DNA from 4 places in the Alteromonas sp. ABH4_456 genome. Region 3 is predicted to be linked to each of the others. Evidence: predicted binding sites of a transcription regulator. Region 3 holds the regulator's gene; each other region holds the start of a gene.
What was found. Region 3 encodes sigma-54, which starts transcription at its own class of promoters, with help from an activator protein. Its sites were predicted from a motif close to GTTGGCACGNNNNTNGNNT; they were not measured.
Positions count from the first base shown of each region.

Region 1 (4,300 bases), on a different contig from region 3:
GCACCGATATCGATACCCGTCAAACGGCCCACCGGTAAACCATCCTGCTCCAGTGAAGTAACCTCAAACGCTGACGCAAACTGAGTCGGTTCGTTGGTGGTTGCCCCCGCCGGATCAAGGTTAAAGTCTATTGCAATTTGTTGTGACGGATCAGAACCGTTTGACAGAATAGTTCCACCTAAGGCTTCTGTTTGAATCTTCAGGTTAGTCTGAGCCACACCATCCGGCGATTCAATGCCCACAAAATCACCGCCCTGACTGAAAGACATTTTCGCCACGGTGACTGCTGAACCACTTGCAGTACCCACCACGTTCGTAGCCGTTGCCGGGTCTGAGTTAGTCCCGTCAGAGTTCACCAGATCGACGAGATTGTCATCAATGGCAGTAGCAACATACCAGTCATTAGTGGTTGTAGCCGCCGGGTCTTTGATGAAATAGTAAGTCATTACATGGCTGTCACCCAGTGAATCGTAAACGGTGACTGATGTGGCCGCGTTATAAGTCAGCGGATCGTCCGGATTAAATAATGTAGGGTCTAGTGCCTGATCCCCTGCCGGCAGGTTCATCCGGATATCCACTTCGCTTGTTTGTTGCGGCGAACCGGATGAGTCAGGAATGCGTACGGGGATAGTAGTACTTAATGCTACAGATGAACTTGTGCCATCTGTATTTACCGGAAACCCTAATAAGTTGTCACCGTTACTGTTCACAACGAAGTTATCTTCATCCAGCTTGAACTGTCCGGCACGGGTAAATGAGAAGTCCCGTGATGTGATTTCAGGCACCGTGGCAAAGAAGCCGTTACCTGTGATCGCAAGATCCAGAGAAGTATTAGTAAACTGTAAACTACCCTGAGAAAACTGCTGTGCCACATCTTGTGTCAAAACACCGTCACCAACTTTTGTTTTACCGCCTGCCAGCAATGACGATGCATAGACATCACCAAATTCCGCACGGGATTCTTTAAAGCCCACCGTGTTGACGTTCGCGATGTTATTGGCGGTTACGTCGAGATCTTTCTGCGCGGCTGCAACGCCACTAAGTGCAATATTAAAAGACATAACTCTTTCTCCTGTTAACTGCCTATCTGGATGACGTCGCTGAGGTTGATACTCACATCACCCGCCAAATTCAAAATAATGCCCTGACTGCTGCCAGTCATGCTGACACTGCCTACCTGCCGGTTAATAGCAGTAGGAACGGTTGTCCCTTCATTGTCGACGGTGCCGTTAGCATTAACCACATATTCTCCGGCCGGCATAGGATTGCCGTTTGTGTCTGTTCCGTCCCAGTTAAACTGGATATTTCCTGCCGCCTGCGTTCCTGCATCAATGGTCTTAACAATTTCACCATATTGATTTTCGATGGTGATCTTCAGATCCTGCACGGTCTGATCGTTAACGAGTACACCACTGAAGCCGGCACCTTCTTCTGCCATGTAGCCCACATTACCTTCCACCAGCACCTGCTGACCAATCAGACTGGAAGCCTGCAATGCCTGATTGGAGGTCATAGACGCGGCAAAGGATTCGAACTTTTCATTCAACTGGGAGATCCCGTCTGCCATCGTGAAAGATGTCATCTGGGCAACCATCTGATCATTGTCCACCGGTTTAGTTGGATCCTGATTCGCCAGCTGCTCTGTAAGCAGTGAGAAGAAGTCTTCCTGAGTCAGGCGCTGTTCGCTGCCATCGGCAACGGCTACACCTTCTTCCTGCCAGTAGAGCTCTGAATTTAAGCCGGTCGTATTTGAAATAGTACTCACGAAAATACCCTCTGCTCAGCGCGGTTACTGACCGCGACCAAGCTGCAGTACCTGACGGAAAATACGTTTGGTTGTATCAGCAACCTGAACGTTTGTTTCGTAGCCTTTCGAAGCGGACATCATATTTGCCATTTCTTCGACAATGTTGACGTTGGGCTTGTAGATATAACCGTTTTCATCAGCCATGGGATTGTTCGGTGCATACTCAATTTGCAGAGGTGCATCGCTCTCCACTACGCCTTTAACCTCAACACCCACGCCTTTGCTCTGTTCATCAGATGCTCTGGCAAGTTCTGCGGCGAAAACCGGATAGCGTGCCTTGTAGGTTTCATCGTAACTGCTGCTGACGCTGTTAGCATTAGCTATGTTACTGGCGGTGGTGTTCAGACGGACACTTTCTGCTTCCATACCGGTACCGGAAATGGACATGACATTAAACAGGCTCATTAACTTTGCCCTCCACTTAAGGCCTTCTTCATACCTTTCAGTTTTCCTTCGAGAAATTGCAGGGTTGCCTGGTATCTCATTCCGTTATCCAGAAAGGCATTTCTTTCAGCCTGCACTTCAACGGTGTTGCCGTCCCCGGTGTCGGGCTGATTTGGGATTCGATAATCGATGTCGAAGCTGTTGATATTGAGACCGCCACCAATGTGATTTTCATGAGTGCGTTGCAAAGAACCCTGGCGCTGTTCACTGCGGGCGCTTTCCATGGCTTGCTTAAAGTCTATATCGCGGGCTTTGTAGCCGGGGGTGTTTGCGTTTGCCAGATTACCGGCAATCACTTCCATCTTCTGCTCTCTGATATCCAGCGCTTTTTTATGGAAACCGGTCAGATTGTCTAGGTTGATGGCCATGTAAAACACTCCACAGGCAAAGATTTCAACAACATCGAATTAAAAAGAGACTCAGAGTGTGAATCGTCGTTTTCTTATTGTTGAAAACTTTGCAAATGAAGTGCCAAGTATTTTTTGACGCCCCGGGCGGGGCATCGGAGGATTATTTATTTCTTTGATAGTAAAGGCCGGGATGGCACTTCACCATGGTAAAGTGAGATCCGGCTTCACCGATAGATTCGGAAGCACCGAGGAACAAAATCCCCCCGGGCTGCATCTGGGCGGCAATTTGTTGCAGTATCTTTTGTTTCACATCTGCCGGGAAATAAATCAGTACATTACGGCAAAATACGATGTCGAAGCGACCCAGTGCTGTATAACTGTGCAGCAGATTCAGGCTTTTAAAAGAAACCATTCTGCGTACTTCCTCATTGACCTGAACCATCCCCTCACTGTTGGGAGAGAAATAGCGTTGACGGCGTTCTGCCGATAACCCGCGGGCCAGAGAAAGTTCGTCATACACACCTTTGTTGCACTTCTCCAGCATGGCCGACGACAAATCTGTGCCGGTAATTTCCACCCCTGCTCTTAAAGCGCCGGTTTTTTGCCGCTGAAATTCCAGTACTGACATAGCGATGGAGTACGGTTCCTGTCCTGAGGAACAGGCAGCACTCCAGATCCGCAACCGGCGATTTTCACTGGCGTACTGCGGCAAGATATTATTAATAAGTAATTCGTAGGGATAATTATCACGAAACCAGAGGGTTTCATTGGTGGTCATGGCATCCAGAACGGATTGCAACAAATTACGGTTCCCACCGCGTACCACTGCTGCAATCAATCCGTCCAGGCTGTCGTAGTCGTATTCGTACATCAAAGACGACAAGCGGCTACGGACAAGATATTGCTTGTTGTCGCCTAATGAAATGCCACACTGTTGCTGCAGAAAAGTTCCGAACTGACGGTAACTGTCGGCAGACACTTCTTTATTTTTCAAGCTTCCCTTGCCCCGTCAATCAGTTAGACAACCATTTACCTACAGCAGTAGCAAGCTCATCAGGATGGAATTTTGCGATGAAATCATCGGCACCGACTTTTTGCACCATCGCCTGATTGAATACCCCGCTTAACGACGTGTGCAGAACCACTTTTAATTTCTGCAATTCAGGGGTATTTTTAATTTCAGCCGTCAGAGTGTATCCGTCCATTTCCGGCATTTCTATATCGGAAACCAGTACGCCCACTTTATCTGTAACGTCGCCGGTTTCAGCAGCAATCTCTTTGAGACGGTTCAATGCTTCCAGGCCATTCTTAGCCAGCTCCATTTTCAGTCCCAGTGCCGTCAGCGCTTTTTTCACCTGACTGCGGGCAACTGAAGAATCATCGGCAATGAATATAATCTTATCTTCCTGAGCAGTGGTATCCAGCCCGGCGATAACATCTTTACTAACCTCGGCTTTGAGGGGAGAAATTTCGTTAAGAATTTTTTCTACGTCCAGAATTTCCACCAGCTCTTTATCCACTTCCGTAACGGCAGTAAGATAACTGGCGCGACCCGTCCCCTGCGGCGGTGGCATAATGGCATCCCAGTTCGTATTGATAATGCGTTCAACCGCGCCAACCAGAAAGCCCTGTACTGAGCGGTTGTACTCTGCAATAACGATAAACGCTGTTTCGAGGTTTTCAATCCGTCTGCCGCCTG
Region 1 is NZ_JBSWXO010000004.1:143,775-148,074, reverse strand. Features, by position in the region: gene flgE (flagellar hook protein FlgE) at 1-1,061, opposite strand, end outside; gene ACXAG2_RS08125 (flagellar hook assembly protein FlgD) at 1,076-1,765, opposite strand; gene flgC (flagellar basal body rod protein FlgC) at 1,790-2,212, opposite strand; gene flgB (flagellar basal body rod protein FlgB) at 2,212-2,619, opposite strand; gene ACXAG2_RS08110 (CheR family methyltransferase) at 2,762-3,595, opposite strand; gene ACXAG2_RS08105 (chemotaxis protein CheV) at 3,615-4,300, opposite strand, start outside.
Region 1: a site for sigma-54 is predicted at 2,709-2,727, ahead of flgB (flagellar basal body rod protein FlgB). Genes of this name have one in related genera too.

Region 2 (4,300 bases), on a different contig from region 3:
CATAGGGTTCTTAGGAATACCACGGTCAGACATCAGAATGGTGACCTGATGCACAGACTCAGGTTGTCCGGCCCAGAAATCAAACATCGCTTCCGGGCTGCGAAGATTCGTTTTCGGATGGCGCTTCTGAGTTCGGATAAAATCCGGAAACTTAAACGCATCGCGGATAAAGAAGATTGGGGTATTGTTACCCACCATATCCCAGTTACCTTCTTCGGTATAAAACTTAAGACTGAAACCGCGTACATCACGCTCGGTGTCAGCAGCGCCTGATTCGCCGGCAACGGTAGACCAGCGACTCAGCACTTCGGTCTTTTTGCCAATCTCAGAGAACAGGTCGGCACAGGTGTACCGGGTAATGTCGTGGGTCACTGTAAATGTACCCTGCAAACCCCAGCCTTTGGCATGCACCGTACGCTCAGGAATACGCTCCCTGTTCTGGTGTGCCAGCTTTTCAACAAGTTGATAATCTGTCAGCAGAACCGGACCTCTTGCGCCCGCTGTTTTGCTGGTTTCGTTAGATTCGACGGGCGCGCCCGCGCTGGTGGTGAGAGTTGGTTTTTTACTCATAACGGTCTCCTGGGAAAAGCACGATAGTTGGTGTAACTATGCGTACAACAGAGAGCCGGAAAACGACCAATCTATTTTTTAATAGATGTTAATTATTTATTTCTATTAAACAGAAAAAACCCCGCAGATGCGGGGTTCAAATTTTGGTGAGTTGAGCATTATGCTTTTGTTATAGGTTGCCCAATCAAGTCTCCGTGTTGAAGATTAACGACCTGAAGTAAAGTCAGGATATGCTTCCAGACCACATTCAGCAACGTCAACACCTTCAAATTCTTCTTCTTCAGAAACCCGGATGCCCATTACAGCTTTCAGGATTACCCAAACAATCAGACTGGTTACGAATACCCATACAAAGATTGTAGCAGCACCTAACAGCTGACCACCGAAAGTAGAACCATCGTTAGTTACAGGCACCAGTAACAGACCTAACAGACCGACTACACCGTGAACAGAGATAGCACCTACAGGATCATCGATTTTCAGTTTGTCCAGGAACACGATGCTCAGAACAACCAGCAGACCACCTAAGGCACCGAACAGTGTTGCCATCAGAGGCGTTGGCGTTGAAGGTTCAGCAGTAATAGCTACCAGACCAGCCAGTGCACCGTTAAGAACCATAGTCAGGTCAGCTTTACCGAACATTACGCGGGCCAGCAGCAGAGCAGCAATTGCACCGCCGGCAGCGGCGGCATTGGTGTTCATGAATACAACCGCAACAGAGTTAGCACTTTCTACAGTAGCTGTTGCAAGAACAGAACCACCGTTGAAGCCGAACCAACCCATCCACAGAATGAATGTACCTAAAGTCGCCAGAGGCAGGTTAGCACCCGGGATAGCATTTACTTTGCCATCTGCAGTGTATTTACCCTTACGTGCGCCAAGTACCAGTACACCGGCTAAGGCTGCAGCAGCACCTGCCATGTGAACAATACCGGAACCTGCAAAGTCAGAGAAACCGTTGTCGCCCAGCACGTACATACCGAATACAGACTCACCGCCCCATGTCCATGCACCTTCCATTGGATAGATGAAACCAGTCATCACAACTGCGAATGCCAGGAAGGCCCACAGTTTCATACGCTCAGCAACCGCACCGGATACGATAGACATTGCAGTGGCAACGAATACTACCTGGAAGAAGAAGTCAGCTGAAGGTGCGTAGGTAGCCGGTTCTTCTGCAACACCTGTTGCACCGTCACCAACAATACCAGAAAGGAATAATGTGAAGTCACCACCGCCGTACATGATGCTGTAACCGCAGATCATATACATAGTACAGGCAATGGCATACAGCGCCACGTTCTTGGTCAGAATTTCAGTGGTGTTTTTAGCACGAACCAGACCCGCCTCAAGCATGGCAAAGCCGGCAGCCATCCACATGACTAACGCACCGCAAATAAGGAAATAGAAGGTATCTAATGCATACCCGAGTTCAAATGTGATTTCCATTGTTTTCTCCGCAATTTCTTATTGTGTTGTTTTACAGCGCGTCTGCGTCAGCTTCGCCGGTACGAATACGAACAGCATGTTCAAGGTCGTAGACGAATACTTTACCGTCACCGATCTTGCCCGTTTTTGCTGCGCCAACGATGGCTTCTACCAGACGATCAACCTGGTCTGCCTGAACAGCAACTTCCAGTTTTACTTTTGGTAAGAAATCCACCTGATATTCGGCGCCGCGATATAATTCAGTGTGTCCTTTTTGACGTCCAAACCCTTTCACTTCGGTAACGGTAAGACCGTCGATACCGATCTCTGAAATGGCTTCACGAACATCATCCAGCTTGAATGGCTTGATGATAGCTGTGACTAGTTTCATGTGTTGCTCCCAAATAATGGTTGTTTGTTTTCGCTTTTAGCGGGGGTTGCTGAAGTAAACCAAGTCCTATGCCACAAATTTTAATCTATAAAAAACAGATATTTATGCATTAAAACGAATGAAGAGCTTAAAAATTACGCACCATGATCGTGCGAAGGCAAAATAGCGCACCATAATTGGGCAGCCAAAATCGTGCTTGTGTAAAGACTGGGAACTTCATCTTATTTCAGCGGTCTTCTGTCGCGTATGGAAACCACGGACACCGCTTTCTTTGCCCCTCAAAGGCCAACTTTTGATCCACCCCGCTCAGGAAAGAAAAGCGGGGTCTTTGTCGTGTCTGTTATTATTCACCTTATATTGCTTGCCGCACTGGCGCTGATGGAAAGTAAGCGCGATATTCCGGAGCCCGTGGTCAGTAAACCCATCACGGCGACGTTAATCCGTCTGCCACAACCTCAGGCTGCCCGGGAACCGGACACACTACCGGAAACCATTCCGGAAGCACCGGCTACCGACAAGCCTGAACCTGAACTGGCCGCACCGGAGTCCAAACCAGCTCCGGAACAGGCAGCCCCGCCTGACATCAAAACACCGCCGGCAGTAAAAGTGCCGTTGCCGCAACAACCTGTGCAGCCTGAGACGTCAGAGCCGGTTCAACCGCCTGTGTCTTCTGTTATTGCGCAGCCGGCTGCGCCAACAGATTCAGGCACGGTTTCAACCAGACCGTCATTAACATCGCGCCGTGCTCTGGATGCTTTTTTCAGCCGGCAACAGGCTGCCAGTACACAGCAGGATGCTGAGCAGGTAGCCAAAGAACTCAGGCGGGCAAAAACGTCACCGGATATCAGCGATCCCCGCAAAGGCGCAGAAAAAGAAGCTCCTCTTGCCCCGCCCCCTGCCGTTGAAGTGGATTGCAGTAGTAAAACCACCCAAACCCTGGCATTTATTTCACGTTTTACCGGTGGGCGGGCGACCTGTTCAGACAGGGGCAAAGGGTTTGAGAAATTCATTGATGCGCGGATAAATAAAGGGGTCAAAGAAGAAGAGAATCAAAATTAGTCTGTATTGCGTATAAGGGCTTCTACAGATAACCTATGCCCCGATTCTTATTGAGGAAAACCTATGGCAGCCGCTAACTTACTCGCCCTGATTGATGATATCGCTACTTTGCTGGATGACATTTCCGCCATGTCTAAAGTGGCTGCGCAGAAAACTGCCGGGGTTCTGGGTGATGATCTTGCATTAAATGCCAACCAGGTTCAGGGAGTGCGTGCCGAAAGAGAACTGCCTGTGGTCTGGGCTGTGGCAAAAGGCTCGCTGCTCAACAAAGTGTTCCTGGTACCTGCAGCGCTGCTTATTTCTGCTTTTATTCCGGTTCTGATCACCGTCATGCTGGTCATTGGTGGTCTGTACCTGTGTTTCGAAGGGGCTGAAAAAGTATTGCACCGGCTTTTCCATAAAGAAGATGAAGCAGAGCGTGAAGCCAGAATTGAAAAACTCTCACAGGAAAATATTGATCTTGTGGCGCTTGAGAAAGACAAGATTAAAGGCGCCATCCGGACTGATTTTATTTTGTCCGCAGAGATTATCGTCATTGCACTGGGTAGCGTACAGCAGGCTGATTTTGTTACTCAGGTAGGTGTGTTGTGCGCGTTAAGTGTGGGGATCACCGCCGGTGTGTATGGTCTGGTTGCCGGCATTGTGAAAATGGACGATGTCGGTCTGTATCTCCTCAGAAAGTCACTCACCGGCGGCTACAACGGTTTTCAGCGTGTCACTGGCCGTGCCCTGCTCGTTGCTGCGCCTCTGTTAATGAAAACCCTCGCTTTTGTCGGCACCATTGCTATGTTCCTCGTTGGCGGCGGCATCCTTACTCACAATATTCCGTTTATGCACCACCTCGCTGAATCC
Region 2 is NZ_JBSWXO010000009.1:69,074-73,373, reverse strand. Features, by position in the region: gene ACXAG2_RS14345 (catalase) at 1-570, opposite strand, end outside; gene ACXAG2_RS14340 (ammonium transporter) at 775-2,019, opposite strand; gene glnK (P-II family nitrogen regulator) at 2,051-2,389, opposite strand; gene ACXAG2_RS14330 (hypothetical protein) at 2,723-3,448, shown strand; gene ACXAG2_RS14325 (DUF808 domain-containing protein) at 3,512-4,300, shown strand, end outside.
Region 2: a site for sigma-54 is predicted at 2,447-2,465, ahead of glnK (P-II family nitrogen regulator). Genes of this name have one in related genera too.

Region 3 (4,300 bases):
GCAGGTAGTCGAGAATTTCAACCAGCTCAGAAGGCTCTTTAGGCAAGTTTCTGACATCAATACTCACAGCTACCTGCTCGTATTCATCGGCGACAGTGTGTGTCAGGGCTGGTAACAGATTAACCGGAATATTATCGACGCAGTAGTACCCCAGATCCTCAAGGGCACGAAGTGCTACTGATTTTCCTGAACCGGAACGTCCGCTGATGATGATTAACTTCACGCCGTTTCTCCTGAAGTCACGTGTTGTCGGTGCGTATTACACTAAGTTACTGTAATGCGCGAATAATATCATCACTTGTCTGAGCTTTGCGGATAGTTTTTATGGTTTCTTTATCGCTGAGTTTTCCGGCAACCATGGCCAGAGTTTGTAAATGCCCTTCGGTTTGTTCCTGAGGGACAAGCAGAGTAAAGAAAATATCCACAGGTTTGTTGTCGATAGCATCAAAATCGATGGCGGGTGTGCTGGTAACCACAATGGCGATAACTTTTTCCAGTCCGGCCAGGCGACCGTGGGGGAGGGCAATGCCGTTACCTATACCCGTGCTGCCCATTCGCTCACGGGCCAGCAGGCTACTTAATACGGTGGCTTCATCAACATCGGGGTTATTTTTAGCTGCAATCCCGCTGATGATTTCGAGAATGCGTTTTTTGCTATTGCACTGGACCGCACACTCGGTGCGGTCCAGGCTGACTATGGCTTGTATATCCATGAATTCAATTAGTGCTTTTTAAGCTTTTCCTTGTGTTTCAGGACCTGCCTGTCGAGTTTATCGACCATGCTGTCAATGGCAGCATACATGTCCTGATTTTCGGAAGAGGCGAAGACTTCCGCGCCGCTAAGATGAACCGTTGCTTCTGCTTTTTGGCTAAGCTTTTCAACATTTAAAATAACGTGCACATTTGATATGTGGTCAAAATGACGTTCCAGTTTGCTGAACTTAGTATCGACATAATTACGCAAAGAATCAGTGATCTCAATGTGATGACCAGAAAGGTTGATTTGCATATTTCGTCTTCCTTATTTTGAGCAGCCTTAAGTTAGATAAGGCTTTTGCGTTGGTTAGACGGCGGGATCGACAAGGATTCCCGGTACTTTGCTATTGTTCGCCGGGCAACCATAATGCCTTGATCGGCCAACAACGAAGCAATCTTGCTGTCACTCAGTGGCTTGCTTGGCTTTTCAGCGGCAACCAGCTTCTTAATCAGGGCGCGAATCGCTGTAGATGAACACTCACCACCTGATTCAGTGGCAACGTGGCTGGAGAAGAAATACTTCAACTCGAAAATACCACGGGGCGTGTGCATGTACTTCTGCGTTGTTACCCTGGAAATAGTAGATTCGTGCATATCTACCATTTCTGCGACATCATTCAGCACCATTGGTTTCATCATTTCAGGGCCATGCTCAAAAAAGCCCATCTGTTGCTGAACAATACAATTTGCTACTTTCAGCAGCGTATCGTTCCGGCTCTCAAGGCTCTTAATAAACCATTTTGCTTCCTGCATGTGAGAGCGGATAAATTGTGAATCACTGCTGTTTCTTGCTTTACGGCTCATTGCAGCATACTGCTGATTAACACTGAGCTTAGGCAGGCTGTCGGGGTTTAATTCTACAACCCAACGGCCATTTTTCTTAGCAACCGATACATCCGGAATGACATATTCGGGTTCTTTCGTAATTAATGCACTGCCCGGACGGGGATTAAGCGTTTGCAGCAAACGCATCGCTTCCCGTAACTGATCTTCTTTCAGGCGGGTTTTACGCATTAACGTACGGTAATCTTTACTGCCTAACAGATCGGAATGCTCTCTGAGCAGTAGTTTGGCTTCTTCCAGCCACGGTGTTTCCGGTGCAAATTGCGCCAGCTGAACTAACAAGCACTCCTGCGGTGTGCGGGAGCCGGAACCGAGAGGATCAAAAAGCTGAATACGTTTAAGTACGCACTCAACCTCATCTTCTTCTACGGGCTCTTCCATATCTTCACTGTTTACGCTTTGCAGAATGTCGTCAACTGTAACCGTTAGATAGCCGGACTCATCAATGGAATCGATGATCGCCAGCGCGATGGCGCGGTCTGTGTCAGAAAAAGGTGTCAGACGCATTTGCCACAGCAGATGGTCCTGAATATTTTCGGTGGTTTCACCCTGAAAGATTTGTTCATCATCACCACCGGAAGGGCCGGGCGCGGGGGCAGAAGACGCAGAAATGTACTCATCCCAGGTACTGTCGATGGGCAGCTCATCCGGTAAATCATTCTTTTCCAGTGCTTCACCGGTATCCATGCTGTCAGAAGACGAGGCTGATGCAGACTCTTGCATGCTGTCATCATTGTCGATGTTATTTTTCTCAATTACATCGTTGTCGGAGCTGTCGTCGACTTCCAGCAAAGGATTAGAATCGAGAGCTTCCTGAATTTCTTGTTGTAAGTCCAGCGTAGACAACTGCAATAGCTTGATCGCCTGCTGAAGCTGAGGCGTCATTGTTAGTTGTTGGCTAAATTTTAACTGTAAAGATGGTTTCATCTACGTCTTATATAAACTCTAAAAAGGACATCCGGTTGTAGCGGTGTGAGTGCCGGTGGCGAAATCTCCGCTAAATGCTCATCCCGATATCTTAACTATAGCCTGAATTGCTCACCAAGGTATACATCACGAACTTTTTGATTACTTAATACCTGTTCTGCGGTGCCCTGAGCAATCAGTTCTCCATGACTGACGATATAGGCCTCTTCACACACATCAAGGGTTTCCCTGACATTGTGGTCGGTGATGAGGATACCGATACCTCTGTCCCGTAAGTGCTGAATGATCTTCTTTATATCATTAACCGAAATCGGGTCAACTCCGGCGAAGGGTTCATCGAGCAAAATAAATTGCGGATTGGCTGCCAGTGCGCGGGCAATTTCAACCCGGCGGCGTTCGCCACCCGACAAACTCATACCTGTACTATTACGTATATGGTTAATATTAAATTCATCAAGTAGTGCATCCGCTTCCTGTTCACGTTGATGACTTTTTAAGTCTTTACGCGTCTGTAATATCGCCATGATGTTTTCATGTACGGTCAGCTTGCGGAAAATGGATGCCTCCTGGGGTAAATAGCCAATTCCCCGGCGGGCACGTTCGTGCATTGGCTGGTGCGTCAGCTCCTGCTCATCAATGAGGATTTTGCCTTTATCCAGCGGCACAAGACCCACAATCATGTAAAACGTTGTGGTTTTACCTGCACCGTTAGGACCCAGCAGACCTACTATCTGTCCGGTAGAAACCGATAAACTAACGTCACGGACGACCTGGCGTGATTTATACGACTTTGCCAGGTGAGTCGCACTCAGGGTTGCCATGTAACTCAGTTACCCTCGTTTTCGTTACTGTCTGAAGTCTTGTTCTCTTCCTTCAGCTCTTTAACTGTGTCAGGACGGAAAACCGTGGTTACCCGGCCGTTGCTGTTACTTTCACCGCCGGTTGCCAGAAGTTGCTCTTTTGACATGTCATAGGTGATGTTATCTCCCTGGACCATGCTGGTATCTTGCTGGATTTTCGCATCACCTTGCAAGGAAATAAGTTGTTTGGCTACTTCGTAGCGAATTTCATTTGCGCTGGCTTTTACTTTTGCGCCGTCATCCAGCGTTTGAGAATAAGTGGCTGGTTTTCCGCGGGCAATAAAAACCTCTTTCCCTTCGCCTTCACTGGCGATGGCTTCAACTTCATCTGCGGCAATGATGAGTGAACCCTGGGTGATCTTCACATCGTCTTTAAAAACCGATTTCTTCTTTTTACCGTCGATAAACTGTGACTTAGCATCCACGGTAATAGGCTTTTCAAAATCACCGGAGCCGGCCATTGCCTCACCGGCAGCAGCAAGCAGCGCTATTGCTGCGAAAAGGCTAACTGCCCGGGGAATAAATTGTCTGCACATGATCAATTAACTCATATTGTTGGGTACGCAGGTTTGCATTGAAACCGTTACTTTTAATGATGGTCTGTACACCGCGTATATCTACCGGCTGGTCTGAAGTCATGGTTTTGTCATCCAGATTCACCTTAATAAAATTGGTTGTGATAGTCTGGATAAACTCTTCAGGACTCAGGCTTTTTATCAGCACATTGTCTTCCAGCTGGATCAGGTCATCGTTGTAGAGTGTGCCTTCATCAGCGGTGACTTGCCATGGGGCCTCGTCATCATTCACATAGACAGTGTATTTGGGTTGGTCGAATAACACAAAGCCTAGTTGGTCGTAATGCTCCATAGAGGCGGCAAAGACTTCGTGATTGAGTTTGCCTTCTTCGTTATACA
Region 3 is NZ_JBSWXO010000003.1:363,262-367,561, forward strand. Features, by position in the region: gene rapZ (RNase adapter RapZ) at 1-223, opposite strand, end outside; gene ptsN (PTS IIA-like nitrogen regulatory protein PtsN) at 270-713, opposite strand; gene hpf (ribosome hibernation promoting factor) at 722-1,009, opposite strand; gene ACXAG2_RS06940 (RNA polymerase factor sigma-54) at 1,042-2,526, opposite strand; gene lptB (LPS export ABC transporter ATP-binding protein) at 2,622-3,347, opposite strand; gene lptA (lipopolysaccharide transport periplasmic protein LptA) at 3,353-3,922, opposite strand; gene lptC (LPS export ABC transporter periplasmic protein LptC) at 3,891-4,300, opposite strand, start outside.

Region 4 (4,300 bases), on a different contig from region 3:
CTGAAAGAAGATCCTGAGTTCCGTAAGATTGCCAAACGCTTCCAGCAGAATCCGGAAGACTTTGAACTGGCCTTCGGTAGAGCCTGGTTCAAACTGAACCACCGTGATCTCGGACCGAAAGCCCGTTATCTGGGTGCTGAAATCCCGGCTGACGACCTTATCTGGCAGGATCCAATTCCTGAAGTTGACCACAAGCTTGTTTCAGACAAACAAGCTAAGCAACTGAAGAAGGACATTCTGAAGTCAGGTCTGTCTGTACAGGAATTAGTGCGTGTCGCCTGGGCCGCTGCAGCAAGCTATCGTGATACGGATATGCGCGGTGGTGTAAACGGTGCCCGTATTGCTCTTGCTCCGCAAAAGGACTGGGCAATTAATAATCCGGCAGAAGTACAAAAAGTGCTGGGCAAACTGAAAGACATTCAGGCCGGTTTCAATAAGAAATCGAAGAAGGTCAAAATTTCTCTGGCCGACATGATTGTACTGGCAGGTGCTGCAGGTGTTGAACAGGCAGCGAAAGACGCTGGTGTTGACGTGACCGTTCCGTTCATTCCGGGTCGTATGGATGCCACACAGGAAATGACAGATGTTGATTCGTTCGCGGTACTGGAACCGACTGCTGATGCTTTCCGTAACTACTGGGCTGAAAGTAACTACCGCTCACCGGCTGTGATGATGGTCGACAAGGCAGACATGCTGTCACTGAGTGTGCCTGAAATGACAGTCCTGCTGGGCGGAATGCGTGCCATGAACGCAAACGCTGACGGTTCAGCCCATGGTGTACTGACAGGCAACCCTGGTCAGCTGACAAACGATTTCTTCGTTAATCTGCTGGATATGTCTACAGAATGGAAAAAGTCAGAAGATGATGCAGCCATTTATGTAGGTACAGACCGTACTTCAGGCGAACAGAAATGGACTGCCACACCGGTTGATCTGATTTTCGGTTCTAACACTGAGTTACGGGCCATTGCCGAAGTGTACGGCTCTGGAGATGCGAAAGAGAAGTTTGTTACCGACTTCGTAGATGCCTGGGTAAAAGTAATGCGCAACGATCGCTTTGATCTGAAACGTAGTTAATCCCTGCCCTCTTTATACCTCGTTAAACCATGCCCCCGCTAAGGGGGCATTTTTATTTCCCCGCTTATGAATGAACCTGTCAGCAGGTCTTCCCGTAAAACCTCCGGCAATCTGCACAATCAGGCAATCATTAGAGAGCATCTGGCATGCACAGCCCGGGTGTTTTTATTTAAAATTTCCGTTATCAGGATATGCCTGAGCATGTAACGACAAATGAGGCTCTAGTTATGAAAACAATTGGATATGCGGCTCACTCGTCAGACGCCCACATGGTTCCTTATCATTTCGAAAGACGGAATCTGCGCGACAATGACGTGGCCATCGAAATTCTTTATAGCGGCGTTTGCCACTCTGATCTTCACACCGTAAACGGCGACTGGGGCGACCAGCCTTATCCGTTAGTCCCGGGACACGAAATCGTCGGTAAAGTCATAGAAGTTGGCGCAGACGTTAAAAACTACAAAGTGGGCCAGCACGTAGCTGTAGGCTGTATGGTCGACAGCTGTCAGTCCTGCGACCAGTGTGACCACGGTGAAGAGCAATTTTGTCGCAATGGTATGACGCCCACTTACGGCGCACCGGACCGTATCAGCGGTGAAATTACCCAGGGCGGTTACTCAAAGCATATTGTCGTGCGCGAAGAATTCATTCTGAATGTACCGGAATCATTAGATCTGGCCCGTACTGCACCTATTCTCTGTGCTGGTATCACCACCTTTTCTCCTCTGCGTACCTGGGGCGTTAAAGAAGGCAGCCGCGTTGGCGTAATTGGCCTGGGTGGTCTGGGTCATATGGCGGTTAAACTGGCTGTGGCCATGGGCGCAGAAGTGACCGTTCTCAGCCGTTCAAATTCTAAGGAAGAGCAGGCAAAAGCGCTGGGCGCGAGTGGAATTCTGGCTTCTACTGACGAGAGCGCAATGCAGGAAGCTGGTTCATCATTTGATTTAATCATCGACACGGTGCCGGTTAAACATGATGTAGATGTTTATATGCCACTTCTCGACATTGACGGTACGCTGGCTATTGTTGGTCAGGTTGGCCCCATGGAAGATTTTATGACCATGCCGTTAGTAATGGGCCGCCGCCGCGTAGCAGGCTCTCTGATTGGCGGTATCAGGGAAACTCAGGAAGTACTGGATTTCTGTGCTGAGCACAACATTCACCCTGAATGTGTGATGATTAAAGCTGATGAAGTGAATGATGCATTCGCAAGCCTGGCAAAAGGTGACGTAGCCCACCGTTACGTGATTGATATGGCGAGTCTGGAAGTGTAAACCTTCGGACAGTCAAAAATAACAAAGCCCGCAAAATGCGGGCTTTTCTGTTTAGCTACGCTTTCTTCGGGTAAAGAAACCAGCCATAGCCAATGTAATCAATACCAGAGTGCCGGGCTCAGAAACACTTACCGGACCTGTCGCTCCATTTAACAAGTAGTTGATACTATTGGAGAGGAGAATATTACCATCAGATACATCATAAGTATCGAACAAGCCACTTAACAGTAATGAATTGCCACTATTTCCCTCAACAACTGCACAACCTGAACCCAACGTCCCCAGACATTGAGATGATGACGATGCTATCCAGCTACTGGAAAAAATACCCCAGCCCGGGTTTGCCAGCATAAGCGGTGAAGACAGACCCGCAAAAATGGGGTGTGAGTCAATCGCAATATTTGTCCCGTTTGTACCTGAACGACCCGAAGCTCCCAATAATGCAGATAAACCTGAATTATCAAGCCAGGTTGTACCTAGTATAGAGCCCCCGTTACCCAGGTAAGTATCAAGACCTGAGATACTGCTGAAAATATTGTTATTCTGTTCGCCAAGGATTACCAGATCCCAGCTTTGTGACGCAAGCTGAGTATTGAAGTCTGTCACCGACGTTACAGTTGTCGTTTGACCATCCACACCGGATAATGTTAGTGCGCCAGGTACAGACGATGTGGCAATAGTGTCATCTTCAAAATAAAGAACAGACGCAATTGATACTGATGTATGTCCTAAAATCAAAGCAAGTAATAATAGTGATTTTTGTATATTTAGTTTCATTTTCCACTTCCTGTATTAATCAAAACCTCACTTTTCCCTAACAAGATTCGAGCCAAAAAAATACCTTTGAAATTTCAGTTAGATAGATCATTGTTAATATTTAGTTGCAAAATAAACTGACAGTTAAAAATGCGATAATTGATAATTTAGAGACGAGAGCCCTAAATTTAAGAACAAAAAAGCCCTGCATTTGCAGGGCTTTACTTGAACGCTGTTATTGAGACTAATGAGAGAACTTATTCCCACTCAATAGTAGCAGGCGGCTTACCGGAGATATCGTAAACCACGCGGGAAATACCGTCGATTTCGTTGATGATACGGTTAGACACCTTACCTAAGAAATCGTACGGCAGGTGCGCCCAGTGTGCAGTCATGAAGTCGATGGTTTCAACCGCACGCAGCGATACAACCCAGTCGTATTTACGGGCATCACCCATTACGCCAACAGAACGTACCGGCAGGAATACGGTGAATGCCTGACTGACTTTGTGGTAAAGGTCGGCGTTATGCAGTTCTTCAATAAAGATGGCATCGGCACGACGCAGCAGGTCACAGTATTCTTTCTTGATTTCGCCCAGTACACGCACGCCCAGACCAGGGCCAGGAAACGGGTGACGATACAGCATGTCGTACGGCAGGCCGAGTTCAAGACCAATCTTACGTACTTCGTCTTTAAACAGTTCACGCAGCGGCTCAACCAGCCCCATCTTCATGTCTTCAGGCAGGCCGCCGACGTTGTGGTGGGATTTGATAACGTGGGCTTTACCGGTAGCAGAACCCGCAGACTCAATGACGTCAGGGTAAATGGTGCCCTGCGCCAGCCATTTGGCGTTGGTAAGCTTAGACGCTTCTTCATCGAACACGGCAACAAACTCGTTACCGATGATTTTACGCTTCTTCTCGGGATCGGCTTCGTCCGCCAGTCTCGCCAGGAAGCGATCTTCAGCATCCACCTTGATGATGTTCAGTCCAAAGTGGTCTCCGAACATATCCATTACCTGCTGACCTTCGTTTAAGCGCAACAGACCGTTGTCTACGAACACACATGTCAGCTTGTCCCCGATGGCACGGTGGATCAGCATGGCAACTACAGATGAATCCACACCGCCTGACAGGCCGAGGATCACTTCGTCATCGCCCACTTTTTCTTTAATACGGGCAATGGCGTCTTC
Region 4 is NZ_JBSWXO010000010.1:47,612-51,911, forward strand. Features, by position in the region: gene katG (catalase/peroxidase HPI) at 1-1,077, shown strand, start outside; gene ACXAG2_RS15265 (NAD(P)-dependent alcohol dehydrogenase) at 1,305-2,351, shown strand; gene ACXAG2_RS15270 (PEP-CTERM sorting domain-containing protein) at 2,403-3,128, opposite strand; gene guaA (glutamine-hydrolyzing GMP synthase) at 3,365-4,300, opposite strand, start outside.
Region 4: a site for sigma-54 is predicted at 3,167-3,185, ahead of ACXAG2_RS15270 (PEP-CTERM sorting domain-containing protein). Genes of this name have one in related genera too.